DNA from 2 places in the Williamsia phyllosphaerae genome. Region 2 is predicted to be linked to the other one. Evidence: riboswitches for the same ligand, from Rfam matches in the RefSeq annotation. Region 2 holds a riboswitch; the other holds the start of a gene.
The links. Region 2 has a riboswitch for cyclic di-AMP ahead of IEV93_RS13085 (C40 family peptidase). Riboswitches for the same ligand answer to the same signal wherever they lie in the genome.
Positions count from the first base shown of each region.

Region 1: another riboswitch for cyclic di-AMP. It lies ahead of IEV93_RS17455 (transglycosylase family protein); the one in region 2 lies ahead of IEV93_RS13085 (C40 family peptidase).

Region 1 is NZ_BMCS01000002.1:760,367-775,165, reverse strand. It holds gene IEV93_RS17505 (pyridoxal phosphate-dependent aminotransferase) at 1-63, opposite strand, end outside; gene IEV93_RS17500 (LppU/SCO3897 family protein) at 135-743, shown strand; gene IEV93_RS17495 (LppU/SCO3897 family protein) at 845-1,660, shown strand; gene IEV93_RS17490 (LppU/SCO3897 family protein) at 1,720-2,505, shown strand; gene IEV93_RS17485 (DNA repair helicase XPB) at 2,517-4,169, opposite strand; gene IEV93_RS17480 (helicase-associated domain-containing protein) at 4,220-6,577, opposite strand; gene IEV93_RS17475 (hypothetical protein) at 6,637-6,822, shown strand; gene moaC (cyclic pyranopterin monophosphate synthase MoaC) at 6,826-7,335, shown strand; gene IEV93_RS17465 (MogA/MoaB family molybdenum cofactor biosynthesis protein) at 7,328-7,807, shown strand; gene IEV93_RS17460 (molybdenum cofactor biosynthesis protein MoaE) at 7,807-8,244, shown strand; gene IEV93_RS17455 (transglycosylase family protein) at 8,493-9,104, opposite strand; cyclic di-AMP (ydaO/yuaA leader) riboswitch at 9,112-9,293, opposite strand; gene IEV93_RS17450 (MoaD/ThiS family protein) at 9,602-9,850, opposite strand; gene moaA (GTP 3',8-cyclase MoaA) at 9,882-10,913, opposite strand; gene IEV93_RS17440 (flavin reductase family protein) at 11,024-11,533, opposite strand; gene IEV93_RS17435 (hypothetical protein) at 11,530-11,739, opposite strand; gene IEV93_RS22690 (cold-shock protein) at 11,969-12,391, shown strand; gene IEV93_RS17425 (DUF2771 family protein) at 12,611-13,189, opposite strand; gene IEV93_RS17420 (MFS transporter) at 13,197-14,799, opposite strand, start outside.
Region 2 is NZ_BMCS01000001.1:2,780,156-2,794,954, reverse strand. It holds gene IEV93_RS13095 (hypothetical protein) at 1-429, opposite strand, end outside; gene IEV93_RS13090 (C40 family peptidase) at 480-1,496, opposite strand; gene IEV93_RS13085 (C40 family peptidase) at 1,731-2,318, opposite strand; cyclic di-AMP (ydaO/yuaA leader) riboswitch at 2,335-2,535, opposite strand; gene IEV93_RS13080 (hypothetical protein) at 2,646-2,870, opposite strand; gene IEV93_RS13075 (DEDD exonuclease domain-containing protein) at 3,114-4,952, shown strand; gene IEV93_RS13070 (Lrp/AsnC family transcriptional regulator) at 5,012-5,287, shown strand; gene trpD (anthranilate phosphoribosyltransferase) at 5,329-6,390, opposite strand; gene IEV93_RS13060 (hypothetical protein) at 6,465-6,962, opposite strand; gene ctaE (aa3-type cytochrome oxidase subunit III) at 7,043-7,654, shown strand; gene qcrC (cytochrome bc1 complex diheme cytochrome c subunit) at 7,722-8,642, shown strand; gene qcrA (cytochrome bc1 complex Rieske iron-sulfur subunit) at 8,684-9,874, shown strand; gene qcrB (cytochrome bc1 complex cytochrome b subunit) at 9,871-11,496, shown strand; gene IEV93_RS13035 (GNAT family N-acetyltransferase) at 11,737-12,300, opposite strand; gene IEV93_RS13030 (cytochrome c oxidase subunit 4) at 12,326-12,742, opposite strand; gene ctaC (aa3-type cytochrome oxidase subunit II) at 12,739-13,821, opposite strand; gene asnB (asparagine synthase (glutamine-hydrolyzing)) at 14,150-14,799, shown strand, end outside.

The DNA of each region.
Region 1 (14,799 bases), on a different contig from region 2:
CAGCTGGGACATCTCGGCGAAGATCGTGGTGGCGAACGGAGCCAGTCGCGTGACGGTGCGCATGGATCACAGGTTGTCACATCGACGGGACCGCCCGGGGCGTCGTTGCCGGTCTTTCGATACTGTCGAATCCGATGACCTCACCGCCGAATCCGTACCCGTACGGCCCGCCTCCGGGCGCGCCGTTGCCCCCGAGGCGGAGCCACCCGTTCCGGGCTCCGCTCGTCGCGCTGGCCGTCATCGTCGCGCTCGCCGTGGCCATCGCCGTCGTCTTCGCCCTCACCGCGCGCACCCTGGTGACCGACGCCACCGATGTGTCGGCCGGAGACTGCGTCCGCGTCACCACCACGGGCGAGGGGACGGTGAAAGCGCGGACGGCCGACTGCGATTCCGACGATTTCACGTTCTATGTCGCGTCCAGGTCGTCGCAGTCCGGAGTCCGTTGCGCGACCAACGACTACTCGCGCATCTCGTTCGAGGGCGGCGGCATCCTCTGTCTGGCGCCGAACTGGCGCGCGGGCCACTGCTACGAGGTGCCCCGGGCGACGGATCCGGACGCCACGTACCGCGAACGGAGCTGTGCGACGCCGCCTTCGGGCAGTGGCCACCCGATCCTCGAGATCACCAAACGGCTCGACGGAACGTCGGACCCGGACTGCGCCGAGTCCGAGGCCTCGGTGTCGTTCGCGCTGCCCCGGCCCGTCGGCTACTGCTACGCGCCCGCCTCCGACATCCCCGCCTGAGAATCGTGCGCGCGCTCAACCTGCGATAACGGTCGCCGATGGGCGATATGCGCGGTAATCTTCGCGCGTTGTATCGCCTACCGAGCGAGCGGAGAACACCGATGACATCCCCCGACGATCCCGCACAGCAGGATGGCCCCCAATATCCGCCGCCGGGTGGACAACCACCGCAGTACCCGCCGCCGGGTGGCCAGCCTCCGTCGTATCCGCCACCGGGTGGACAACCTCCGTCCTACCCGCCTGTGAGCGGGCAACAGTTCCCGCCGCAGGGTGGCCAACCCCCGTTCTACCCGCCGCCGGGTGGACAACAGTTCCCGCCGCCGGGCGGACCCGGCGGCATGCCTGCCTACGCCACCGGGGTTCCGGGAGCCTACGGTGCGCCGCCGAAACGCTCCCGCAAGAAGCTGCTGTTCATCGCGCTCGGGGTGATCATCGTCCTGATTATCGCGATAATCGTCGTCGCGGTGATCGCCACCAGGGACAACATCAACGACATCGACGACGCGTCCGTCGGGGACTGCATCTCGGTCACCGAGGAAAGGGGGGATGCGCAACCGAAGTCGACGCCGTGCGACTCGAGTGCCTTCACCTTCATCGTCGCCCAGAAACTCGAGAACACCACCGATTCGTGCCAGGACCGGAAGTACTCGTCGTTGACACAAAAAGACAAGGGAAAGCTCTGCCTCGTACCGAATCTCACGGTCGGCAAGTGCTACCAGTTCCCGTCGTCAACCGGCTCGTTCTCCGACTTCAAGATCGTCGACTGTTCGTCGCCCGATCCGTCATCCGGTGCCGAGGTGGTGCGGGTGACCGACCGCACCGACTCGACCGATGTGTCATCGTGCTCCGGGCAGTCATTGGCGTTCGACCTGCCGAAGCCGCTGAGCTACTGCGCCGAGGTGTTGCCCACGCAGTGACCGGCTGTGTCCGCTACCGTGAGCCGACGCCGAACGGCCGACGAGAGCGGAGTGCGACCATGGTGGGGCCCGAGAACCGTCCAGATCAGAACGGGCCGCAGTACCCGCCGCCGGGATACGGTCCACCACCTCCCGGATACGGCCCACCGCCGCCTGGCTACGGCCCGCCGCCCGGGGGTCACGCCCCACCACCCGGTTACGGTCCGCCGCCACCCGGCTTCGGTCCGCCACCGGCCGGGTACCCGGCGCCCGGCCTCGGTGGCTTCGGTCCGAACCCCTATCCGGCGTTCGGTGGCCCGCCACCACCCCCGCCGCGGAAGTCGAGCAAGCGGATCGTCTGGATCATCGTCGGTGTGGTCATCGCGATCGCACTGATCCTGGCCGGGGCCCGAGCAGTGCTCGCCGACGATGTCGTCTCGACCGACAAGGACGTGTCGGTGGGCGACTGCATCACCGTCTCGGGCGAGAACGCCGCCCTCACCCCCAAGCAGGCGAGCTGCAGTGACTCGTCGTTCACCTTCAAGGTGGTCCAGAAGTTCTCGGTGACATCACTGCCGTGCGCGGGGGAGAACTTCGCGCAGATCACGTCCCCCGACTTCGGGAAGCTGTGTCTCGCACCGAATTTCCGGGTGGGGAAGTGCTACAGCTTTCCCGCTCAGGACGATGCGGCCCTGTCCGGGGTCAAGGAGTCGGACTGCTCCGCCCCGTCCGGATCGACGGAGGTGATCGTGAAGGTCCTCGACCAGCAGTCTACGACGTCACCCAACTTCTGCCCGACGGGACGGGTCCTCGCCTTCCCGGTGCCGGAACCGGTGTCGTATTGCCTGGCCCCCGCGTCGTCCTGATCCGCCGGGGATCAGCCGATCGCCGGCCCTAGCAGATCGTCGGCGTCGGTGATCCGGTAGGCGTAGCCCTGCTCGGCGAGGAAACGCTGACGGTGCGCGGCGTAGTCGGCGTCGAGGGTGTCGCGGGAGACCACCGAGTAGAAGTGGGCTTGTCCGCCGTCCTTCTTCGGACGCAGCAGTCGGCCCAGTCGCTGGGCCTCCTCCTGACGGGAACCGAAGGTTCCCGAGACCTGCACCGCGACAGACGCCTCGGGTAGGTCGATCGAGAAGTTCGCCACCTTCGACACCACGAGGGTCGAGACCTCGCCGCGGCGGAACTGCTCGAAAAGGATCTCGCGGTCCTTGTTCTTCGTCGACCCCTGGATCACCGGCGCGCCCAACGCCTCCCCGAGTTCCTCGAGCTGATCGATGTAGGCGCCGATCACCAGCGTCGGCGACCCCTCGTGGCGAGCCAGGATGGACCTCACCACGTTGACCTTGGTGTGGGCGGTGGAGCAGAGCTTGTACTTCTCCTCCGGCTCGGCGACGGCGTACTGCAGACGTTCCTCGTCGGTCAGGGTGACCCGGACCTCGATGCAGTCGGCCGGGGCGATCCAGCCCTGCGCCTCGATGTCCTTCCACGGCGCGTCATAGCGCTTCGGTCCGATGAGGCTGAACACGTCACCCTCGCGCCCGTCCTCGCGCACGAGCGTCGCGGTGAGGCCGAGGCGGCGACGGGACTGGAGGTCGGCGGTCATCCGGAAGACGGGTGCGGGCAGCAGGTGGACCTCGTCGTAGATGATCAGACCCCAGTCGCGGGAGTCGAACAGCTCGAGGTTGCGGTACTCACCCTTGGAGCGACGCGTCATCACCTGATAGGTGGCGATGGTGACCGGACGAATCTCCTTGCGCTCACCGGAGTACTCACCGATCTCCTCCTCGGTCAGCGAGGTCCGCGCGACCAACTCGCGCTTCCACTGCCGACCGGCGACGGTGTTGGTCACCAGGATCAGGGTGGTGGCACCGGCTTTGGCCATCGCCGCGGCGCCGACCATCGTCTTGCCCGCACCACAGGGGAGTACGACGACGCCCGAACCGCCGGCCCAGAACGAGTCGGCCGCCATCTGCTGGTAATCGCGCAGCTCCCAGTCGGTCTCGGCCAACTCGATCGGGTGGGCCTCGCCGTCGACGTAGCCCGCGAGGTCCTCGGCGGGCCAGCCGATCTTGAGCAGGATCTGCTTGATGTGTCCACGCTCGGAGGCGTGGACGATGATCGTGTCGTCGTCGATACGCGCGCCCAGCATCGGCGCGATCTTCTTGTGGCGCATCACCTCCTCGAGCACCGCGCGGTCGTAGCTGACCAGGATCAGTCCGTGTACCGGGCTCTTGACCAGCTGCAGTCGGCCGAAGCGTCCCATCGTGTCGACGATGTCCATCAGCAGGGGCTGCGGCACGGCGTAGCGGGAGAAGCTGACCAGAGCGTCGACGACCTGCTCGGCGTCGTGGCCCGCGGCACGGGCATTCCACAGTGCGAGCGGCGTCACCCGGTAGGTGTGCACGTGTTCGGGGGCGCGCTCGAGTTCGGCGAACGGCGCGATGGCGGCACGCGCCTCGGCGGCTCGCGGGTGGTCGACCTCGAGGAGCAGGGTCTTGTCGGACTGGACGATCAGTGGGCCTTCGGTCACCTGTCCATTGTCCACGGTTCTGTGACACCGCGTCGCCGCGTCCCCGACGGCTACTCCTCGATCAGCTCCACCGAGGTGATCCGATGCAGGGCGTAGTGCTGGTCGGAGAGGCCGTCGTCCTCGGTGACGATCAGCTGACCTGCGCCGACGAGACGTGGGACGACGATGTGGCGGCTCGCCGAGCCGTGCGCGTCGACGTAACCGATGCGGACCTTGCGGCCCACCCGCATCGCGAGCTGGAGCAGCGCCGTCGCCGGTTCGCCGCCGCCGGCGCGGACGGAGTTGCCCGTCGCTCCCGACGGTACGGCCGAGACCGCGGCGTCCTGGGTGCGCATCCGGGACACCACGGTCGTCATCTGCTCGGGGCTCGCGACCGGTCGGCGCGGCGACCGGCGCACCGCCCGCAGGGCCGGGACCCGGGCGCCGCGCTCACGCAGATCCACGAGGTCGCCGGAGCTGTCCTCGCCGGCCGGGGCGAACCCGGCCGCGCGGAGCTCGTCGAGCACCGTCTTCAGTGAGGCCTGGGAGATCGCGACGGTCGGGGCCAGCGCACGCAGGGCGAGCGTCTCCGCGACCGGGGAGGCGAGAACGGCCGCGAGCGTCGTGGGGTCCTCGCACCGGATGAACGCCGAGGCGACGCCGACGCGGAGTTGGCCGTGTCGGCGGGCGACGTCGTCGATGAGGTATTCGAGTGACTGGGGAACCGGGGTTTTCGAATGCGCGGTGAAGAAGCCGGTGAGCTCGGTCCCGGTGCGGCCGGTGTCCAACGCGCGACGCACCGTCGAATCGGTGACGCGGTAGACCGACGCCGCACCACCGGATTCCAGGTCGGCGACCAGGGCCAGCTCGGCGGAGAGCTCCGGTGTCAACGGTCCGGGTGCGGTGACGGTCAGGTCGGCCTGGGTGAGGAAGAAGTCGATCGGGTCGGGCAACGCGCGCCCCATCACCGTCGACACCGCCTTCTCCGGATCGCCGTTCTGCGTGGCCGGGTCGGCGATGATGGCCCGTCCCGCAGCGGTGAGCGCGCCATGGGCGACGAGTCCGAGCGACCGGGCCTCCTCGAGGGTCGCGTCGATGAGTCGTCGCGACATCCGACGTTGCCACCGCGGGTGTCGCCAGCCGATCAGACGGGCCAGGGAGTCGACGTCGACCGACACGCCGGAGGTACCTGTGGCCAACGCGCTCAACAACATCCGGCGCTCGACCGGGGCCTGCACGTCATAGAGGTCACCCGCCAACGACGGGATCGCCGACCCCTCGGCGCTGTCCTCGCCGATCTGCCACGGCCGGCGCGGCAACGTCATCCACGCGTCGGCGATGGCGTACCACCGACGTTCGGGCGGCTGGTGCAGCCACTGGTCGGCGGTCACGGTCGGCGTCCACGCGGTCTCGCCGCTGTCGATCGGCGGGTCGGGGAACCCGTTGTCGATCAGACGGGCGCCCGCGAGCAGCTCGATCACGAAACCCTGCCGGACGATGTCGATTCCGGTTGCCTTGGACAGTCGTCGCATCTCGCGGACCCCGAGCCCGCCTGCACGCAGCACGAGCGCCGGCGACCGGCCGAGGACCTCGACGGTGTCGGTGAGATGGCGCAGGAGTTCGAGGGCCTCACCGCCGGCCGCGGCCTCGACGTCGGCCGCCTTGAACTTGCGGGTCGTGTCGGCCGGGACGAGCGCCGGTGCGCGCAGGTCGTTCGGCTCGGCCGGCTTCTCGCCGCGCAGCAACTGACCGAGGACCGGTGGGAGCTCGACGGTCTGGTCGTCCACCCGGGCGAGCAGTCCGAGTGAGATCAGGTGCGGGACAGGGCGGGCCGGGTCGGCGTCGGGCGCGGCGTCGCGGGTGCGCCCCAACGCGGAACCGGTGGCGAGGGTCTCGATGAGTTCGCGTTCCCGATCGCTGAGTCCCGCCAGCACGTCGGCGATCTCGGCCAGCGTCATCGTCGAGAGCGGACCGTTCAGGTGCATCGCCCTCGTCGAGAGGGCACTCGGGGTGTGCGAGCCGGTCTCGAGGGCGGAATCTGGACCCCAGAGCAGTGCACGGCTGCGCAGCAACGCGATGCGTTCGCGGATGTCGTCCTTGTCGGCTCGGCCGGCAAGTGCGGAGAGGACGGCCTTCGCCGACGTCGGGGCGAGGATCGTGCGGTGTGCGGCGTCGGTGGTCGCCGTGATCGCCTGCTCGATGACCGCGGCGGCGAGCAGGTCGAGGTCTTCGGCGGCCAGGCTGATCGACGGACCGGCCAGCGCCCGCTGCGCGAGGACCGCGGTGCTCGTCGGTGGGGGAGTCGCGAGGTCGGGGCGGGCGAGGAGCAGTTCGACGAGTTGCTCGTCCGTGCGACCGGCCAGGTCCTGGGCCAGACCCACGTGACGCTCGGGGCCGGCGCCCGTGCCGGGACGATCGTCAGAACTCATCGAAGCGATCTTATCTGGCTGTGACACCGACCAGATGGGGGTCATGGCAGAATGAGCCCGTGGCTGAAAAGAAGCGGTATGTCGACAACGGCTGGCCCCAGTCGGACGACGGTGATCACGAGCACGCGGTGTCGGAGTTCGCGGCGAGCATCTCCGGTGCGCTCTCCCCGTTCGGGGACGTCGAGTTCCCGTTGCCCGTCGAGCACCTCTCGTACGTGCACCCCGAGACCCACGTCAACCGCTGATCGGTGCCCGACTCCGAGTCGACGAGCCCTGACGGCGAGTCGACGGGCGGTCTGACACACATCGATCCCTCGGGCGCGGCCCGGATGGTCGATGTCGGAGGCAAGTCGGTGACCCATCGGACCGCCGTCGCCGCGGGGACGTTCCGCACGACCGCCGAGGTCGTCGGTCACCTGTCCGACGGCACCCTCGCCAAGGGTGATGCGCTGGCCACCGCCCGCGTCGCCGCGATCATGGGCGCCAAACACACACCTGATCTGATCCCGCTGTGCCATCAGGTGGCACTGTCGTCGGTCAGCGTCGATTTCGACATCGCCGCCGACAGCATCGCCGTCACCGCCACCGCGCAGACCACCGACCGCACAGGGGTCGAGATGGAGGCGCTCACCGCGGTCGCCGTCGCCGGACTCACCCTGCACGACATGGTCAAGGCCCTCGATCCGCGCGCCCGCATGGACGACGTGCGTCTGGTCGAGAAGTTCGGCGGTAAGCACGGACACTGGACCCGTGACTAGCCGGCGCACCGCCCGCGTCGTCGTCGCCTCCACGCGCGCCGCGGCGGGCACCTACCCGGACCGCACCGGACCCGTCATCGCCGACTGGCTGGTTGCGCACGACATCGCGGTGGACGCGGTCTCGGTGGTCCCGGACGGCGACGAGGTCGGGGCGCAGCTGCGCGACGGTGTCGCTGCGGGGGTGTCGCTGATCATCACGACCGGGGGCACCGGGCTGAGTCCGACCGACGGAACCCCCGAACAGACCCGCGGGGTCATCGATCGCGAGATTCCCGGACTCGCCGACGCGGTCCGCGCGGCCGGATCCGATGCCGTGCCGACGGCGATCCTCTCGCGCGGGGTCGCGGGTCTCGCCGGGCGAACCCTGATCGTCAACCTCCCCGGGTCGACCGGTGGGGTCCGCGACGGACTGGCCGTGATCGAGCCGGTCCTCACCCACGCGCTCGACCAGATCGCCGGCGGCGATCACTGATGGGCGCCGTCGTGGTGCGCGCAATGGTCACCGAGGCGCCGCTCGATGTCGATGAGCACCGGACCGCGGTCGAGGCGGCGTCCGAGGGCGCCGCGGGAGCCGTCGTCGACTTCGTGGGCGCGGTACGCAACCACGACGGCGGTCGGGACGTGGGCGCGCTCCACTACACCGCCCATCCGAGCGCAGGCGAGGTCATCGCCCGTGTCGTCGCCGACGTCGCCGCGACCGCCGAGGGGGTACGCGCCGTCGCGGTGTCGCATCGGGTCGGCGACCTGGAGATCGGTGACGCGGCTCTGGTCGTCGCCGTCGCGGCCGATCACCGCGGTGCGGCGTTCGCGACGTGCGCGCGGATGGTCGACGCGGTCAAGGACGCCCTACCGGTCTGGAAGCACCAGATCTTCGCCGACGGCAGCGACGAATGGGTCGGCTCGGCCTGACGCCCTCCCGCCGAGCGGGCCGAAACACCCCGCCGAACGTGCCGAAACGACCCGTCGAGCGTGCGCTGGTCGCCCGGGCGGAGCTCTTAGGCACGCTCGACGGGTGATTACGGCACGATCGACGGGTGTTTACGGCACGGTCGGGGCGTGTTCAGGCTCGGCGGCCCGGGAATTGGAAAAGGACCCCGCACGGGACAGATGTCCTCGTGCGGGGTCCTTCGTCTGTGTGATCGACGCAGTGCGTCAGATCAGGGCAGCAGTCCCTTGAACTGGTTGAACAGCGCGAGCTGGCCGTCGTCGAGCTGAACGCCGCTCTTCTTGGCCTGCTCCCAGAGCGCGGTGACCGCGGGGTCGACCTTCTGCTCGGCGAGTGCCTCGTCGACCTTCTTGTTGGCCTCGGACTGAGCGGCCGGTGCCTCCGGGGTCTTGAGCTCCGGTGCCTTCACGCTCGGCAGCTTCGGCAGGTCGACCGGGGTGGTGCTGCGGGGGGTCGGTGCGCCGAGCCCGGTGCCACACACCGGCCATGCGCCCTTGCCCTGGCCCGCGAGGACCTTCTCGGCCACTGCGATCTGCTGTTCCTTGGTGGCCTGGTTGGCCGAGGGGGCGTACTGGGTACCACCGTGGCCGGCCCAGGTGCTGGGGCTGAACTGCAGCCCGCCCTGGTAGCCGTTACCGGTGTTGATACCCCAGTTGCCGCCTGACTCACACTGAGCGACCTGGCTCCACTCGGAATCGGTGGCTGCAGCTGCGTTGCCGACTCCCAGAAGCATGCTGGCGCCGCCGCCGAGGACAGCGGAGGTGACCGCTACGCGGGCGACGGTACGGGTGGTGGAGGTCGGCTTGCGATGACGTCCGGACATATACAGGTATTCCTCTCTCCACGCGCCTACGAAGTGAGCTGTCGGGTTCGGGCTGAGAGGTTGCCCGGCTCCACAGGTGGAGCTTCACCCCAAGGGATCTCGGCGATGACTCGCCGGGATCCCGGTTCTCGAAAGGAGATGTGGGTCCCCCGTCCTCGTTCCTGAATTCGTGATCGGTGACCCTGTCCACGGAACGAGGTTTGGCGCGGAGGACGGGGAGTTTGTGTTTCGGGTGTGGCAGCAGGTGCAGCCGTCGCAGACGCTACGTGGTCCTCGCGTACGTGTCATACGTTCGTCGCGCAAAGGATTTCAAGTGTCGCGAGCTGGTCTCGGCGAGTACCCGTGCGTCCCCGCAGGCCACGGGGCTGACAGCAAGTTCGTGTCCTCCCTGTGACCCTTCTGTGATGTGACCAACGCCACACCTCATCCGAACGGATGACGTCCTCAGGTGGGAATACGAGTTTCGCAGAGCGCAACGCGGTCGCAGAGAAGAGTGATCAGCCGCCGGCGAACGGCGGCAGGACCTCGACCAACGAGCACGGTGCGAGCGCCCTGTCGCGGTCGCGGACGGCCATCGAATCCCGCAGATACGAACAGCGGAGCAGGACGCGCGCGAGGTCGGGGTTGTCCGTGCCGAGGGCGGTCTCCAGATCGCCGACGGTGGCGTCGTGGGGGAGTTCGACGACATCGGTCGCGCGACCCGCCGCGGCCTTGGCGGCGGCGAAGAACCGGACCTCGATGCGCAGCACCGAACTCGTGGTGGCCTCGACGGTCATCTCAGCCGCCGATGGCCGACATCGGCCGTGTCGGCTGTAGGAAGGACGGGTCGTTGATCGCGTGACCGGGTAGCTTGCCCCAGGTGGCCCGTCGCCAGGCCATCGCGATCTCGGCGTCGTCGGCACCGCCGCGCACGAGGCCGCGCAGATCGGTCTCGGTTGTCGAGAACAGGCAGGTCCGCAGCGCGCCGTCCGCGGTGAGCCGGGTCCGGTCGCAATCGCCGCAGAACGGTCGCGTCACCGAGGCGATGATGCCCACCCGGGCGTCGACCATCGCACCGTCGCGTCCGGGCATCCGATGGCCCCGTACGACCCAGGTCTCTGCGGGGGCCGAACCACGTGGTCGCGGGTCGGCGTCGAGGTCGAATTCGCGGGAGAGCCGCTCGTGGACCATGTCGGCGGTGATCATGTCCGACCGTGACCAGGTGTGTCCGGCGTCGAGGGGCATCTGCTCGATGATCCGCAACGCATAGCCGTTGTCCAGGCACATCCGCAGCAGCGCGGGAGCGTCGTCGAGTCCGCCGTCGGGGCTCAGGACGGCGTTGATCTTCACCGGGGACAGTCCGGCCTCACGCGCGGCCGCCAACCCGTCGAGCACGTCGTCGAGGCGGTCACGGCGGGTGATGGCGGCGAACCGGTCGCGATCGAGCGTGTCGAGGGAGACGTTGACGCGGTCGAGGCCGGCCGCGGCCAGTCGGGACGCGTGGCGACGCAGTCCGAGCCCGTTCGTGGTGACGGCCATCTCGGGACGCGGATCGAGACGCGCAACGGCCTCGATGATCTCGGGGAGATCCTTGCGCAGCAGGGGTTCGCCGCCGGTGAAGCGAATGGCGGTCACGCCCAGGTCGCCGACGGCGATCCCGATCAGTCGCACCAGCTCGGCGGTGTCGAGCACGTCCGACCGGGGCAGCCAGTCCAGTCCCTCGGCCGGCATGCAGTAGGTGCAGCGCAGGTTGCAGCGATCGGTAAGCGAGACCCGCAGATCACGCGTCGTCCGACCGAACGTGTCCACCATCGGTCCCGACGTGGGCATACCGGATGTGCCCGACACGTCGGCGTCATCCGGGTCCGGCCCACGTCGTATGCCCGTGGGCATACCCAGGGCGATGGCTGTCATGTCCCCAGCCTACTGACGGGTGCCGATCAGGCGCGCGCCTCGAGGGCTCGGAAGGTGCTCGCGTGGAACACCAGCGGTTCGATCGTCGGGTCCGCACTCAGCGCCTCGATCTCCAGGAGCACGAGGTTGTGGTCGCCCGCGGGGAATTCGTTGTAGAGACTGCAGGAGAGCACCGCGGCCGCGCCCGGGATGAACAGTGCGCCGTTGTCGCTGACCTGGGGGGCGATGCCGTCGAAACGGTGCTCGGCGGATCCGGCGAGCTGCCGGCAGAGCAGATCCTGGCTGGCCGCGAAGACGCTCACGCCGATCCGGGGCGCATCTCGCAGTTTCGGCCAGGTGCTCGACGTGTGCTGCACGCACAGCGACACCAACGGTGGGTCGAGGGAGACGGTCGCGAACGAACTCGCGGCCATGCCCACCGGCGCGGAGTCGATCTGCGCACACACCGCGACCACGCCGGACGGGAAGCAGCTGTAGGCGGCGCGCAGGGCGTCGCCGTCCGTGCCCGGGGCCAGATCGATGTGGTCGGCGCTCATCGCTGCCTCCGACCCGACCGCAATGCGAACACGATGGCCAGAACGAAGCCGATCGGGGTCCCCAGCGTGAGGAGGTAGACCCCGATGGGGGCACGGTCGCCGTCGGCGAGGGCGGGGTAGGCGAACATCGTGACGATGGCGACGACGCCGATCGCGAACAGGACCAGAGCTGCGTGCAGCAGACGATCCCCGGGTTGTCCAGGCATACCGATGACGGTAGAGCAGGGGACGCCGCGCCTGCCAACCGAACTCCACGCGGCGGGCGCCTGGCCGCTCGGTCGCGTAAAAACCTGGACATTCCCTGCGTAGAATGGTCCCGTAGCGCTCCGACGTGTGGGACCCAGGTCGCCACGTCGGGCGCTTTATTCGTGCCGTGGTTCGTCGTCGACGTATCGCGGCACGATCCGACACAGACAAAAGTTGAGGGTGAGTTCGGTGCCAACCGGCAAGGTGAAGTGGTACGACGCGGAGAAGGGCTTCGGCTTCCTGTCCCAGGAGGACGGCGAGGACGTCTACGTTCGATCGAGCGCCCTCGCGGGCGGGGTCGAAGCGCTCAAGCCCGGGCAGCGTGTCGAGTTCGGCATGGCCGCGGGCCGTCGTGGTCCGCAGGCGTTGTCGGTGACGGTGCTCGAGCCCGCGCCCAGCGTCGCGAAGAACGCGCGCGAGGCTGCCGCGGCGGCTCGTGAGCCGGTCAAGCGCCACTCGCCCGACGAGCTGCACGGCATGGTCGCCGATCTGATCACGTTGCTCGAGAACAAGATCCAGCCCGACCTACGCCACGGCAAATACCCGGATCGCAAGACCGCGCAGCGCATCTCCGAGGTCGTTCGTGCGGTCGCCAAGGAGCTCGAGCACTAGGTCTGCTGACTGCGGGGCTTCCGCACCGTCAGCGTGTGAAACTCGTGCGGTGGTCGGCAAAAAAGCCGCCGACGGTGCGGAAGCCGATCGTCGAGTGTGCGCTGTCTCGTGGGCATGTCACGTACCGCTGCGAGCACACTCGGCGACCGTTTCCACACAGTCAGCGCGTGTAGCGGGCACCCCGGAACTCGAGCACAGTCGGGCGAGGCAGGGCGAGTTCTAACCGTTGTAGGGCTGAAGCTCCACACCGCTGGTTGCCATGAACGCCTGCGGCACCTGCGTGCCCTCGGGCAGCGTGTTGATCGACCAGAAGCCTCGGGTGATCGGTGCCCCTGCCGTGTCGGTACGGCCGGACGGCAGGCGTACCTCGATGTTGGTCAGCAGACGTTCCTTGGTCGAGCGGACCGTGAACGAGTACTTCTCGTCCGGCCCGTAGAACTCCGGGGGCTGCTGCTCGAAACCCCTGGGCGTCAGGAACTCCAGCGTCAGGGCCCACGGCGCGTCGAAGATGCCGCGTGAGAGCGCCACGATGATCGACTTCCCGGCGGGCACCGGGACGCGGGGCGCGAACGTGCCCTCGGCACCCTTCTTGCAGTTCGACAGGTCGATCTCGCACAGGATGGTCGGCTCGACGTGCACGAGGGACTTGCCGGTGGTCGCCTGCAGGTACGGCACCTCTTCGTCGTCGTTGTTGAGGACGAGGAGAGTGACCGCGGTGCCGACAACGGCGACGAACAGGAAACCGACGATGGTGGCGATGGCGAGGAACTTCTTCTCGCCTGCCTTGAGGGTGAACACGGTGCGGTCAGAATCCGTTCTCGTGGGTGTCGACGCGGGTGTCGGGATGCGACGGTCTGGGGCGGGTCATGTGTGGGTCCATGCGGATGCTGCCGGTCGGCATCGCCTGGTCGGGACGTTTGCCGCCGAAGCCGGGGACGAGCGTGGAACCGCGATTGGTGATGGCTGTCTGCGCGAACCCGAGAGCCAACAGCACGGAGACGACGGTGAACCCGATCCACAGTGTCGGTGGCAGCAACACCCCGAGCGCGGCACCGAACACCCACGACAATTGCAGTACCGACTCCGACCGCCCGAACGCCGACGCACGCGATTCCTCGGGCAGGTCGTCCTGGATCGACGAGTCGAGGCACACCTTGCCGATCGCGCTGGTCCCCGAGGCGACCAACGCGGCGAGCGCGGCGAAGAGGATCGACCCGAAGACGGCCGCGAGAACCGCCGCCACGAGACTGGCCGCGGTCACCGACACGACGATGCGTTGCGGGTTCTTCAGTTCCAGTCGGGTGCCGGTGGCGTTGCCGACGAAGTTTCCGACGCCGGCGGCGGCACCCACCGCGCCGAGCAACGCGAACTGCATCCACCCGGAATGGGTGCCCTGGTTCGATTTCGCGTAGAACGCGATGTAGAGAACCAGGAACCCGGTGAGGATGCGAATGGTCGCGTTTCCCCACAGTCCGGTGAGGACGTTGCGGCCCAACGGTTGTCGCATCTTCGCGGCCAGTGCGGCCGGTGTGAAGGTCCGCTGCTTGCCCGGCTGCGCCTCGGGCTCACCGTGATAGGTGAACGTCGCGGGGATCTCACCCTCGGTGACCTCCACCCACGACGGGATCCGCATGCACAGCACAGCGCCCGCGGTGGCGATGATGGCCAGGAACACCATCGCCCCGGGTAGATGCAGCGGCAGGAACCGGCCGAGCAGGGTCTCGAAGAGTGCGGCGAGACCGCCGCCCAGGATGGTCCCGCCGACCAACCCGAACGTCGTGAGTCGGGAGTTCACCCGGACGAGGTCGATCGTCGGCGGCAACACCCGTGGGGTGACCGCCGATTTCAGCACACCGAACGACTTGGACAGCACCAGGAGCCCCAGCGCACAGGGATAGAGCACCCAGGGGTCGTAGACGAGTTGGTTGGACGCGGAGTCCCATCCGCAGTTCGCCATGATCAGCAACGCCAGCAGGACACGGACACCGAAGGTCGACGCCATCGCGATGCGTCGACCCTTCTGGAACCGGTCGAGGGCCGGGCCGATCAAGGGTGCGATGAGCGCGAACGGTGCGATCGTCAGCATCAGGTACAGCGCGACCTTGCCCTTCGACTCCGCGCTCGCGGCGGCGAAGAACAGGGTGTTTGCCAGGGCCACGGTCATCGCCGCGTCGACGGCGAAGTTCACGATCGTCGGATAGGTGAGCGCGGTCAGCCCTGAGCGGTCGGCGCCGTCGGCGGTGGCGGCGCGATGGATCCGGCTGATGCCCTTCGATGTCAGCTCGCGTCCCCGGAACGCCGCCACGCGGGTGACGGTCAGCTTGCGGGGCATCGCCCTCGACGCATCGGGTGCGAGGGAGTCGTCGGGTCCGGGGCCGGGAGGGGGACGATGACCGGCCGCACCGGGA
Region 2 (14,799 bases):
GACGGGTGGTTCGTCGACACCGGCGAGCGCGTACTGCAACCCGACCGGTGCGATCCATGAATCGGAGCTGCCCTCGTCATCCAGACGCGTCTGGAGGTCGGTGGGCACGAGGACCTCGCCGAGGGCCGTCGTCCGATCGATCCGGTACCGGAACGTCGCCATGCCGGCGGCCTGGACGTTGATGGTCTGCTGCTCGAGCGACGCCCGGAACTCCGGTGTGGCCGCGGGATCGACGAGTGCGTCGACCGCGGCGGTGTCACCCGCGCGCTGAGCGGTGGTGAGCTTGTCGAGGGTGGCGAGGACCGAGGACTCGCGCTGGTCCTCGTAGACGTTGGCCTGCGAGGTGGGCCCCGCGTCCGGTTCCGCCGACGACCCGCAGCCCGCGAGGGTCACCGTGGCGGCGACCATGCCGACGGCGACGAGACGCATGCGCAACCGCCGGGCCGATCGCGTCGACCGAGGGAACCCGGACCGCACGGTCAGTATCGCCGGGCGGACTTGTAGGGCCCCGCCTCGTCGAGCGGGGCGACCTTGACCGGGACACCGAACGTGGATGCGTGCACCACGTAACCGTCGCCGATGTACATCCCGACGTGACTGGCGTCCGCGTAGTAGATCACCAGGTCACCTGGCTTCAGGTCGTCACGCGCCACGGGTGTTCCGCCGGCGAGCTGCGCCTCACTGGATCGGGGGAGGACCTTGCCCGCCTGCTTGTACGCCCACACCATCAGGCCGGAGCAGTCGAACTGTCCCGGCCCGGTGGCACCCCAGACGTACGGATCGCCGATGCGGGTGAGCGCCGCCGAGACGGCCACTGCCTCGGCCGCGGTTCCCTTGGCCACCAACGACGCATCGAAATCGATCACAGGGCCCCGCAGAGCGGCGAGCTGCTTCCCGGTGAGGGACTCGTACACCGCCTTGACCTGGACTATCTGCAGCTGCAGATCACTCTGCTTGGACTGGAGGTCCGCGCGGCGCTTGTCGACGGCGGCGACGGCGTCAGCTGCTCTGCGACCCGCGGCCGTGGCCGCGTCACGCGCCTTCGTCGCGGCCGAGCTGGCCGTCCGATAGGCCTTGAGGTCCCGCACGGTCTGACGGGACACCATCTCGAGTCCGGACATCTGATCGAGCAACGACTGCGGGGAGTCGGAGACGAGAACGGCGTAGAGCCGGTTGACCCGGGCGCCGCGGTAGCTGGCGCGGACGAGGCCGTCGACACGCCCCTGCAGTTCGTCGAGCCGGGTCGAGAGACCGTCGAGAGTCTTGGTCGCGGCTGCCACCCCGGCCTTGGACTCCGACACCGCGCGCCGCCCGGCGGCGAGCTGGATCTCCGCGTTGTGCATGGCCTCGGCGGATTTCTCGGCTTCGCGGCCGAGCGAGTTGTAGCGGGTCAGCAGCTGGTCGGGGCTGCGGGGCGAGGGGTCGGCGCCTGCGGACGATCCGAACCCCAGCGCGATGACGAGCGTGGTCAGCACCACCGACGTGAGCAGTCGCATGACCACTGCCGCTCGATTCACACGCACTTGGTCGATCCCCACTTCCACTGCACCCGATCCCACATCATCGACAAACCATCACTGCCGGGAACCGCCGACATCTCCAGCCATCCGACCATCGACGATCGTGGCGCGTGAACTCCCCCTCCGCCCACGGAAGGATATGCCGGGACGGGGAGCGATCTCGGCGTTTCCGACGATCTCGGATCGGACGTCGCGCATCGACGCCGACGGTCAGTAGCGACGTGCGCCGTAGAAGGACATGGAATCCAGGCTGGCCTTCTGGACCGGGACACCCTCGGTGGAGGAATGCACGATCTTGTTGTTGCCGATGTAGATACCGGCGTGCGATCCGCCGAGGAAGATGACCACGTCGCCGGGGCGCAGGTCCTTCTTGGCGACCGGCGTGCCGCCACCGAGCTGGCCGTAGCTGTCACGCGGGATGGTCTTGCCGGCCTGCTTGTAGGCCCAGTAGACGAGTCCGGAGCAGTCGAAGGCGGTCGGGCCCGCGGCGCCGTAGACATACGGCGAGCCGATACGGGTCAGCGCAGCCGATGCGGCGCGCTTGCCGGTCGCGCCCACGTTGCCGAACAGGTTCGGTGACGTCTGCGGTCCCTTCGGCTTGGACTTGAACTGCGGCGGCACCTGCTTCTCGGTGATGCCGGGGACCTCGAAGGTGCCGATGCCGGGGATGTTGACCGGTGCCGCGAGTGCCGGGCCGGCTCCCATGGCCACGGTGCCCAGGGCGATCGAGCCGGTGACCACGGCGTTGCGTGCTGTCTTCAGACCGGAGTTCGGCTGTTCCAAACGGTGTTTCGCCACGAAGCGAGTTCTCCTCTAGTTCTTCCTCAGCCGCCTACCGAGTTAGCTGTCGGATTCGGGCCGGAAGAGTGGCCCTACCCGCTTGCGCCTGCTGCCTCGCCCCGGATGACCGGGTCTTCGGCGGTGCGTGGCACAAGGGGGATTCACCCCGATCGGACGTGGTCCGAAGTGATGGTTCCCCGGTTCGTCCCGCAGGACGATTGAGCGGCGACCAGACGATCCGCTCCGTTGTGAAGCGGGTTACTCCGTAAGGTCTCGGAAAGGTTACGAAACGTCGCCCGCATCTGTCCACCGGGACACATCTTCGGTGCGTCGTGGTTCGAATCCTCAACTCGCGCGGAGTCTGCGCACGTTCTCGTGACCGTCGACTCCCTGACCACCGTGTTCCCGGACGATGGGCAGGTCGTGCGCGGACGCACCCACCATCCCGGCCGCGACGAAGGCGTCGATGGCGAGATGGAGACGATCGGCCTCTCGGGCTGCGGATGCGTCGGCGCCGATCGGGCCATCGGCACCGTTTATGGTGGTGGGGGCCGCGAAGAACACCGTCATCATGCATCCGTCGCAGGCACGGGGACGGCCTGGGCAGGTCCCGCAGTCGAGCTGCATTGTGATCTCCATCTCATTTACGAAGTTGCTGGAATCAACCGGCCCGAGGACCCGGTGCGAGCCCTCGAGGCTCTCGTCGGCGACGTTAACGACACCCTCCGACAACGCCCACCGGCGTCGAACCGCACGTCCCGACGCAGGTCTCGGGAATCAGGCGTGTCAGTCGGTCGAACTAGTGTTCGCCTCATGGGTCTCCCTGATCACCTTGACCTCGATGTTCACACCAGCACCACTGGCCTCGTGGGCACCACCGAGCCGAGCGTCGACGACGCCAGCGATCCGGCCGTACTCGGCACCCAGCTGTCGTTCGACACGATCGGCGACGCCGGCTTCGATCCCCCACTGTTCGAGACGACGTTCGTGATCGTCGACCTCGAGACCACGGGCGGCAGCGCCGCGACGGACCGCATCACCGAGATCGGGGCGGTCAAGGTGCGCGGCGGGGAGATCCTGGGCGAACTGGCGACGCTGGTCGACCCGGGACGGGCCATCCCCCAACACATCGTTGCGCTCACCGGTATCACCGAGGCGATGGTGTACCGGGCGCCCCGGATCGACGAGGTGCTGCCCGCCTTCCTCGAGTTCGCGCAGGGCTGCGTGCTCGTCGCGCACAACGCCGGCTTCGACATGTCCTTCCTGAGGGCGGCGGCGGCGGAGCTCGGGCACCCCTGGACGTTCCGGCGGGTGCTGTGCACGGTGAAGCTCGCCCGCAGGGTGCTCCCCCGCGACGAGGCACCGACGGTGAAGCTCTCCGCGCTGGCCCGACACTTCGCCGTCGCCACCACTCCCACGCACCGCGCCCTCGACGACGCACGGGCCACCGTGGAGGTCATGCACGCACTGTTCGAGCGGGTGGGCAACCTCGGAGTGCACAGCTACCGGGAGCTGATCGACTTCCTGCCGGGGCTGAGCACCGCGCAGCGCGCCAAACGGCAGATGACCGACCATCTGCCCGCCCGTCCGGGCGTCTACCTGTTCCGCGGCCCGTCCGGCGAGGTCCTCTACGTCGGGACCGCCGTCGACCTGCGACGCCGCACCCGGCAGTACTTCACCGGATCGGAGACCCGCGCCCGGATGCGCGAGATGGTGACGCTGGCGGTCTCGATCGATCACGTCGAGTGTGCTCATCGCCTCGAGGCGGGTGTCCGGGAGCTACGACTGCTGGCCGCGCACGCCCCGGCCTACAACCGTCGGTCGAAATCCCCGCACCGGGGGTGGTGGGTCTGCCTCACCGAGGAGCCGTTCCCCCGCCTCAAGGTCAGCCAGAACCCGACGACGGTCGCCGTCGGGCCGATCCGTGTCCGCGGAGACGCCGCCGCGGTGGCCGACCTCATCGCCACCGTCACCCGCCTGCGGTCGTGCACCCGTCGACTCTCCTCGAGCGCGGCCCACACCTGCACGGTCACCGCCGACGGTCGCCGCCCGGTCGGTGGCTGTCACGCGGCGTCGGACACCCCGGTCGACGCCGGCGGCTACACCCCGGCCGTCGAGCGGGCCACAGCCCTGATGACCGGAGACGACGACGCGCCGCTGCGGACCGTGCTCGACCGGCTGCACACGCTGGCGTCGGCGGAGATGTTCGAGACCGCTGCGCGGCTGCGTGATCGCCTCGCGGTCACCCTCGCCGGGTTGGAGCGGTGCCAACGCCTCACCGCCCTGTGTCGGATAGCGGAGCTCGTCGCCGCGAGACCGGACGGCAGCGGCGGATGGGAACTCGCGGTGATCCGCCACGGCCGACTCGCCAGCGCGGGTGTGGCCACGCGCGGGGTCGCACCGATGCAGGTGGCGCAGTCGTTGGCGCTCGCCGCGGAGACCGTGGTCCCCGGGCCGGGACCGTTGCGGGGCGCCGCCGCCGAGGAGGCCGCCCTCGTCTACGCCTGGCTGGTCACACCGGGATCCCGGATCGTCTGCAGCACAGCGCCGTTCATGCTGCCGGTGGCCGCCGCGGCGCGGTGGGGCGACTGGCGCCGGACCGTGGCGACCGCGCACGCCCGCTCGCGCGAGCTGGTGGCTCTCGCCGGCTGACGGACCGGTGCATCGCGGTTGGGACATCGCCCCGGGACGTCGGTGCATACAGTGGCCCGATGATCACGGCCATCGTCCTCATCACCGCCGACGTGCACACCATCCCCGAGACGGCCCAGGCGATCGCCGACGTCGACGGGGTCCGCGAGGTCTACTCCTGCGCCGGGGACGTCGATCTGATCGCGACGATCGCCGTCCGCGACCACGAACAGATCGCCGACGTGGTCACCGGCACCATCAACCGGATCGACGGCGTGCGTCACACGGCCACGCACATCGCGTTCAAGACCTACTCGAGCTCCGACATCGAGGACGGCTTCTCCATCGGCGAGTGATCTGCCTTTGACCACCCGCCGTCGACCATCCGACGTGGTGCTCAGCCCGTGATGCGCACCCAGCGGTCCAGGACCTCGGTCGCGGCACCGGAGTCGATCGCCTCGGACACGCGGGCGATCGCCGCGGTGAACCGCGCGTAGAGGTCGTCGTCGAACGCACCCGGGTCGAGTTCGACGGGCGTATCGCCGGCGAGGTCGTAGGCGACGATCGCGCCGGCCGCGTTGAGCAGCACCGCGTCTCGCACCGGACCGGTGGCGCCCGCGAAGGTCTCCCGGGCCACGCGTGCGTTGAAGACCGCGTCACCGCCGGTCAGAGCGCCCGGCGCGCACAGCGACAACCCGACGCGGGTGGGGTCGAACGACATCGCTCGCACGGTGCCCCCGTGGGCGAGCCAGATCGACGACGTCGTGGTCATGGTCAGCTCGTCGAGACCGTCGTCACCGCGGACGACGAGAACCGAGTTGCCTCGCTCGGCGAACGCATCGGCGATCACCGGCGCGAGGTCGGCGAACGCACAGCCGACGAGCCCACTGCGCGGCTGCGCCGGGTTCGTCAGCGGACCGAGGACGTTGAACACCGTCGGGATACCGATCTCCTTGCGCGGCGCACCGGCGAAGCGCAGTGCCGGGTGATAGACCGGCGCGAAGCAGAAACCGATGCCCGCCTGCGCCACCGACCGCGCCACGTCCTGCGCGCCCAGCCCGATGGCGACGCCCAGTTCTTCGAGCACGTCGGCGCCACCGCTGCGTGACGACGCGGACCGGTTGCCGTGTTTGATGACCGGCACGCCGGTCGCGGCGACGACGACCGAACTCATCGTGGAGATGTTGACGGTGTTGGACCGGTCCCCGCCGGTACCGACGATGTCCACGGCGTGTTGATCGAGGTGCACGCGCACCGCGTGCCCCAACATCGACGCGGCGAGACCGTTGAGTTCAGCGGCGACCGGGCCCTTCATCTTCATCGCGACCCCGAAGGCGGCGATCTGCGCGGCGGTCGCGTTGTCGGACATGATCTCGTTCATCACCCACCGGGCGTCGTCGGCCGAGAGATCCCGCCCGTCGACGAGGGTGCCCAGGATGTTCGGCCAGGTCGCGTCCATGGGAGTGCAGCGTATTCGTAGGCCGACGGGATCGGACATCCGAGTGCGGCGAGCCGACCCGGTCTGCGGCGAGCTCAGTGCGGCGGTCGCTGCAACACCTGCCAGCCGAGCACCGTCCCGTCGTGGCGCGCGCCGAGTCCGGCCATCCGAGAGCGTTCCTGCGAGCAGTGCAGAGCGTCGACGAGCTGTGGTCTGGCCAACCCCAACAGTGTGTGTTCGGCCACCCCGGTGGCCCCCGTTCCCGACACGCCCGCCCCCTGGGCGACCCCGCTGAGCCCGGAGACGTCGACCCGTTCGTAGCCGTCCTGGGCCGCGGTGGCGACGGCCTCGTCGACACGGCCCTCGGGAACGGTGAGGATGTGGCGCACCACGGCCTGCTCGGCGCTGCGCCATTGCGAGTCCTCCAGTACCGCTGAGCTGGCCGCGGAGTCGTCGAAGCTCTCCGCGACGACGATCAGATCGGGGTCGGCGGCGGTCAGTTCTGCGTCCGCCGAGCCCCCGCCGCCGAGACGTCCGAGCAGGCGCCGCACACGGCTGGTGGGAACCTCGTGTCCGTTGAGGTCTCGCGTCATGACCGTGCCTCTCATTTCCGTCGGAACTTTTTCCCGACCCGAGTAGTCATCAGATACTACGAACCGTCATACTTGATTTCGTGACTAGCGCTGCAGGTACCTCGGGCACAGCCATCACCTCGAGGGTGCACTCTCTGAACCGTCCCAACATGGTCAGTGTCGGCACCATCGTCTGGCTGTCCAGTGAGCTCATGTTCTTTGCGGGATTGTTCGCGATGTACTTCGTGGCACGAGCGAACTCCGGGGGTAACTGGCCCCCGGAGCCGACGGAGTTGAATCTCTTCCTCGCCATCCCGGTGACGGCGGTCCTGATCCTCTCGTCGGTGACCTGCCAGCTCGGCGTCTTCGCCGCCGAGCGCGGCGACGTCTTCGGCCTGCGCCGCTGGTACATCCTCACCTTCGTCATGGGGGCGTTCTTCGTCGCCGGACAGGGCTACGAGTACTACCACCTGGTGCACGAGGGCACGACGCTCTCCTCGAGCGCGTACGGCTCGGTGTTCTACATGGCGACCGGCTTCCACGGCCTGCACGTCATCGGCGGTCTCGTCGCGTTCATCTTCCTGCTGGTGCGAACCAAGCTCAGCAAGTTCACCCCCGCCCAGGCCACCGCGGCGATCGTGGTGTCGTACTACTGGCACTTCGTCGACATCGTGTGGGTCGGCCTGTTCGCCACCATCTACTTCATCCGGTGACCCACTCCGCCGCAGCCCGGTGGATCACGTCACCCGCTCCAATCAGCAACCATCAGAGAGAGCAGAGATGAGTTCTTCTCCCCCGCCCGTGCAGGCGGACGACTCGGCCGACCGGCCCGCTGTCGACACCGCGCGGACCGATCCCAAGCGGGCGAAATCCCGTCGCAAGCTCCGCAGGCGCGCCACCGGTGCCCTGCTCCTGCTCGCGGGCCTGCTCGTCGCGGGAGGACTCGCGACCGTCATCACGCCGTCGCCGCAGGTGGCCACGGCCGATGCGCAGACCAACGCCGCCCTGATCCAGGACGGCAAGAAGCTCTACGAGACGTCCTGCATCACCTGCCACGGTCGCAACCTCGACGGTGTCCAGGACCGCGGTCCCTCGCTGGTCGGTGTCGGTGACGCGTCGGTGTACTTCCAGGTCTCATCGGGCCGCATGCCCGCCGTCCGCGGCGAGGCCCAGGCCGCCCGCAAGCCACCGAAGTTCACCGAGGCACAGACCGATCAGCTCGGCGCCTACGTGCAGTCCGTCGGTGGCGGCCCCTCGGTGGTCTACGAACACAACACCGACGGCACCGTGAAGATGGAGGACGGCTACCCCGTCAAGGCACAGGGTGAGCTGCGCGGATCCGACATCGGACGCGGCAGCGAACTGTTCCGTCTGAACTGCGCCTCCTGCCACAACTTCACCGGTCGCGGCGGAGCGCTGTCCTCGGGCAAGTACGCGCCCACCCTGGACCCGGCCAACGAGCAGCAGATCTACACGGCCATGCTCACCGGCCCGCAGAACATGCCCAAGTTCTCCGATCGGCAGCTGACCGAGAACGAGAAGAAGGACATCATCGGCTACGTCAAGTACGCCAGTGAGACCAAGCCGCAGGGCGGCTACGCACTCGGCGGCTTCGGACCGGTGTCCGAGGGCATGGCCATGTGGGTTGTCGGAGTCATCGCGGTTGTCGCCGCAGCGATGTGGATTGGATCGCGATCATGAGTGACGCGCAGAAGCCGTCGGGTTCCGACGACGACGAGAAGATGACCCCCGACAAGGCCGAGGGCACGAAGAACCCGCCGTCGTTCACCCGTGACGAGCTCGACAAGATGTCCAACGACGACCTGGTCAAGCTCGGTACGAACCTCGACGGTGTCGAGATCATCTACCGCCGCGACCGGTTCGCCGAGCCCGGCACCAAGGCCGAGAAGCGCGCCGAGCGTTCGGTCGCCTTCTGGTTCGCCCTCGCCGGCATCCTGGCCGTCGCGTGCTTCGTGATCTTCCTGTTCAACCACTGGGAGTTCGTCCTGCCGGACGGCAAGAACTACTTCCTCTACACGCTGAACACACCGCTGTTGGGCATCACCTTCGGTGGATCGATCCTCGCCGTCGGCATCGGCCTGGTGCAGTTCACGAAGAAGTTCATCCCCGAGGAGATCTCGGTCCAGGACCGCCACGACGGCGGCTCCAACGACCTCGACAAGGCCACCACCGTGGCCCTGCTGAACAACGCCGGCGCCACCTCGACCATCGCGCGTCGCAAGCTGATCATCGGTTCGGCCGCCTTCGGTGTCGGGGCGTTTGCCCTCACCGGTGTGGTCGCTCTGCTCGGCGGCATCATCAAGAACCCGTGGGCCCAGGGCAAGGACTCCGTCCTGTGGCACACCGGCTGGTCGCCGATCTACAACGACCCGAAGTCGCCCAACGAGACGGTCTTCATCCGTCGCGACACCGGCGACCCGAGCCAGGTCGTCCTGGTCCGGCCCGAGGATCTCGACGCCGGCGCGATGGAGACGGTGTTCCCGTGGCGCGTGTCCGACGGCTTCGGCGAGACCGAGGAGTCGCGCGAGAAGCTCCACGCCGGTCTGCGGCTGGTCCGTAACCCGGTCATGTTGATCCGTCTGCGTCCGACCGACACCGCCAAGGTGATCAAGCGCAAGGGCCAGGAGAGTTTCAACTACGGCGACTACTTCGCCTACACGAAGGTCTGCTCGCACCTCGGGTGCCCGACCTCGCTCTACGAGCAGCAGACGAACCGCATTCTCTGCCCGTGCCACCAGAGTCAGTTCAACGCTCTGGAGTACGGCAAGCCGATCTTCGGACCGGCGGCACGCGCACTGGCGCAGTTGCCGATTACGGTGAACAATCAGGGATACATGGTTGCAGCAGGTGACTACATCGAGCCCGTCGGCCCCGCCTTCTGGGAGCGCGGCCAAGGTAAGGACAAGCCATGAGTGCTATCGCGGATCGCGCAGCGGTCCAAGCAGAGGGAGTCGACTCCCGCTACCACCTGGCCGCAGGCATGCGACGCCAGATCAACAAGGTCTTCCCGACGCACTGGTCGTTCCTGCTCGGTGAGATCGCTCTCTACAGCTTCGTGATCCTGCTCATCTCGGGTGTGTATCTGACGCTGTTCTTCGATCCGTCGATGGCAGAGGTCACCTACCACGGCTCGTACCAGCCGCTCAACGGCGTGGAGATGAGCAAGGCCTACGCAACGGCGCTCGACATCTCGTTCGACGTCCGCGGCGGTCTGTTCGTCCGTCAGATCCACCACTGGGCCGCGCTGCTGTTCGCCGCGTCGATCATCGTGCACATGGCGCGCATCTTCTTCACCGGTGCGTTCCGTCGTCCGCGTGAGGCCAACTGGGTCATCGGCTGCCTGCTCCTGCTGCTGGCGATGTTCGAGGGCTTCTTCGGATACTCGCTCCCCGACGACCTGCTCTCCGGTACCGGCGTCCGCGCCGCGATGTCGGGCATCGTCATGGGCATCCCGGTCGTCGGCACCTGGGTCCACTGGGCCCTGTTCGGTGGCGACTTCCCCGGCGAGATCATCATCCCGCGGCTCTACATCCTGCACGTGCTGCTGTTCCCCGGGATCATCCTCGCGCTGATCGGCGCCCACCTGGCGCTGGTCTGGTACCAGAAGCACACGCAGTTCCCCGGCCCCGGCCGCACCGAGAAGAACGTCGTGGGTGTCCGCATCCTCCCGGTCTTCGCCGTGAAGTCCGGCGCGTTCTTCGCCGTGACCTTCGGCATCCTCGCGATCATGTCCGGCGTGTTCCAGATCAACCCGATCTGGGTGCTCGGTCCGTACAACCCCGCGCACGTCTCGGCCGGATCCCAGCCCGACATCTACATGATGTGGACCGACGGCCTGGCCCGACTGATGCCGGCGTGGGAGATCTACTTCGGCAACTCGTACACGATCCCCGCGATCTTCTGGGTCGTCGCCATCATCGGTGTGATCATCACCGCGATGATCGCCTACCCGTGGATCGAGAAGCGGCTCACCGGTGACGACGCGCATCACAACCTGCTGCAGCGTCCGCGCGACGTCCCGGTCCGTACGGCGATCGGCTCGATGGCCCTGGCCTTCTACGCGGTCCTGACGCTGTCGTGCATGAACGACATCATCGCGCTGAAGTTCCACATCTCGCTCAACGCGACGACGTGGATGGGACGCATCGGACTGATCATCCTGCCGCCGCTGGCGTACTACATCGCCTACCGCTGGGCACTCGCACTGCAGCGCAGTGACCGTGCGGTCCTCGAGCACGGCATCGAGACCGGCATCATGAAGCGTCTCCCGCAGGGCGAGTACGTCGAGGTCCACCAGCCGCTCGGCCCGGTGGACGATCACGGACACCCGATCCCGCTCCCGTACCAGGGTGCGGCGCTCCCCAAGCGCATGAACAAGCTGGGGTCGGCCGGTTCGCCCGGCACCGGGTCGCTCATGGTCGCCGATTCACCCGAAGAGCAGAAGCGCAACGTGGAGCTCGAACGCGAAGCCCACGCCCAGGAGCACGAGGCCATCTCGAACCTCCAGGCAAAGGGCGGCAAGATGCTCGAGTAGCACTCGCCACTCGGCTCGAACCACAAACGGCCGGCGAACCCACACGGGTTCGCCGGCCGTTTCGTGTCGACCACTCCCCTCCCCCACCGTCACTTCGACCAGACGCCTGCGGACGTCGAGTGGGCGCCTACGGACAGCGACTGGGCGGCTGCGGACGTCGAGTGGGCGCCTACGGACAGCGACTGGGCGGCTGCGGACGTCGAGTGGGCGCCTACGGACAGCGACTGGGCGCCTACGGACTCACCAGGGATCCCCGCGGCGCGTATCAGCCGTCAGAGACGCCCTGAGATCGACGCTGCCGGACTCGATGGCCTCACCGAAGACCATCACCGCCCCGGCGTCGTCGGGTGTCATGGCGGACCCGTCCGGTCCTGCCACCAGCAGCGACCCGGCCCATGTCTGCCAGCCACGTCCGCGGTAGAGCGCCAGTCCCGCCGAGCTGGCCGCCAGGGCGCCGAAATCGTAGGCCGCGACGACGATCTCCTCGACGGAGGCCATCAGCAGACCGCCGATCCCCTGGCGCTGTGCGTCCGCGGACACCGCGACGGCCTCGACGTACCCGATGCGGTGTACGCGAGCGCCCACATGGACCTGTCGCTGCACAACGGCCGCGTGACCGACGACGGTGTCACCGATGCGGCAGATGACGTGCAGGCCGCCGAGGGCGTGATCCCAGTCGTCGTCGGAGAAGTCCTGTTCGAACGCGGCCACGAGCATGGCCCGGATCTCGTTGCGCTGCGCGGACGAGAGGTCCGCGGTGTGGACACGAGAAAGGGCAGGTGCTCGCGCACCTGCCCTTGTCATCGTGTCTGTGGAGAGAGGAGCTGTGTCAGTGCTTCTCGGCGCCGACGTGGTACTCGAACACGAGGCCGGCCACGGCGGAGACGATCGCCACCGCGCCCACGGCCACCAGCCAGAACTGGCTCATCGCCATGGCGACGGCGAGCAGTGCCGCGCCACCGGCGATCAGGATGGGCCACCAGCTACCCGGGCTGAAGAAGCCCAGTTCGCCTGCGCCGTCCTCGATCTCCGCCTCTTCGTAGTCCTCGGGGCGGATGTCGACGCGACGTGCGACGAAGCGGAAGTACGTACCGATGATCAGCGTCAGTCCGCCGGTCATCACGATGCCGGTCAGACCGACCCACTCCACGTTCTTGCTCGACAGTCCGGTGCAGACCCCGTACAGGATCGCGGCACCGAAGAAGAAGATCGTCAGGATCTCGAAGAGCCGGGCTTCGATCTTCACTGGAGGGCTCCTACCGTGCAGCCGGGCAACGAGGTGTTGCTGGTGTCGCCGTTGGTCTTCGGGGCTGAACTGGCGTCGTTGTCGCGACGCGTGTCGAACGGATGCGTCGTGACCGAGACCGGGGTCTCACAGATGCTCTGCAGCGCCTGAGCGTTCGTCGCGTTGGGGTTCGACGCGCGGTAGGTGATGTAGGAGTCGAACTTCTCCTTGGTCACCGCGCGCACCTCGAAGTTCATCATCGAGTGGTACGTGCCACACATCTCCGCACACCGTCCGACGAAGGCGCCGGTCTTGTCGATCGAGCTGACCTGCCACCGGTTGTCGGTGTGGTTCTGCTTCGGGAACGGCATCACGTCGCGCTTGAACAGGAACTCCGGCACCCAGAACGAGTGGATGACGTCGGCGGAGGCCTGTTCGAACTCGATGCGCTCTCCCACCGGCAGGACCAGGACCGGGATCTCGTCGGACGTGCCGACGGTCTCGATGCGGTCGAACTTCAGGTAGTTGCGGATGTCGTCGTCGCGACCGTTCGCCGGCAAGGGCTTCTCTTCGCCCTCTTCGTTGAGCTCCGCACGCTGGATCTCATACGGGCTGCCGTTGCGCTCGAAACCGTTGTACTTCGACCCGTCGCCCATGTCGACGGTGCGGTAACCGAACTTCCAGTTCCACTGGAAAGCGGTGACATCCACCACGACGGCCGGATCGGCTTTCTTCGTCTCGACGCTGTTCTGCACGATGATCGTGAAGTAGAACAGCACCGCGATGATCACGAACGGGATCGCCGTGTAGGTCAGTTCCAGCGGCACGTTGTAGGCCGTCTGCCGGGGGAACTCGTCCTCCTGGCTGAGCTTGCCGGTGCCCTTGCGGCGGTGGAACGAGATGGTCCAGAACGTCAGGGCCCAGACGATCACGCCCATCAGGAGCGCCGCGATCACCGACCACGTCCACAGATGCCGCATCTCCTCGGCCTCGGGCGTGACGCCCTCGGGCCAGCCGAAACGCATTGCCTCCGAGGCGCTACACCCCGACATCAGGAGCGCACCGAGCCCGAGACCGAGCAGTGCCGAGGCCCGTGTCAGTCGTCTCCGGCTGCTGCCGGACGTCGCTGCTCGGGGCCGTCCACCGTGTGTCACTGTCACGCCTTCCCGCCTGTCCATTCACGCAGTTCCCAGTGCTGCCGCCGAGTCGGGAAAAGCCCCGACTCCAAGCGCACAGCCCAGTACTACGCAGCGTAGACCAAGTCGGTCGGAGTTTCGTGATCGGGGTTTGCCCACGCGCGAGGTCACCCGCGCCGACACCGGGGCGGGCCTGTGGTGCGGCATACTCGACGACGTCCGAGCCGTCCGACGGCCACGTCCGGTGCCGTCGGATCACCCCTGGCTCGGTGGTCGAATCGAGGCAAAACGCGTGTGTGGTCTGCTGGGCCTGCTGACAAGTGATTCATCGGCTGCGTCGGCCCGTGATCTGGTCGCCGCCGCGTCGCATTGCATGCGTCACCGGGGTCCGGACGAGCCGGGCGGCACCTGGAGCGACGCCGATGTCGCGTTCGGGTTCAACCGGTTGGCGTTCATCGACATCGAGCACTCGCACCAGCCGTTGCGCTGGGGGCCGCCGGAGTCGCCCGACCGCTACGCCATGGTCTTCAACGGCGAGATCTACAACTACCTCGAGCTGCGAGCCCAGCTCAGCGCCGACGAGGGCGCGGTCTTCCGCACCGAGGGTGACGGCGAGGCCATCGTGGCGGCGTTCCACCACTGGGGCGCCGACTCGGTCTCACGTCTTCGCGGCATGTTCGCCTTCGCCATCTGGGACACCGAGAAGCGCAGCCTGTTCCTCGCCCGCGACCCCTTCGGCATCAAGCCGATGTTCATCGCGACCGGTCCGGGCGGCACCGTGTTCGGCAGCGAGAAGAAGAGCCTGCTGGAGCTGCTCGGCCGCGTCGGACTCGGCGAGCGTCTCGACGACCGCGCCATCGAGCACTACACGGTCCTGCAGTACGTCCCCGAGCCCGAGACGCTGCACACCGACATCACGCGTCTAGAGTCCGGCACGCACGC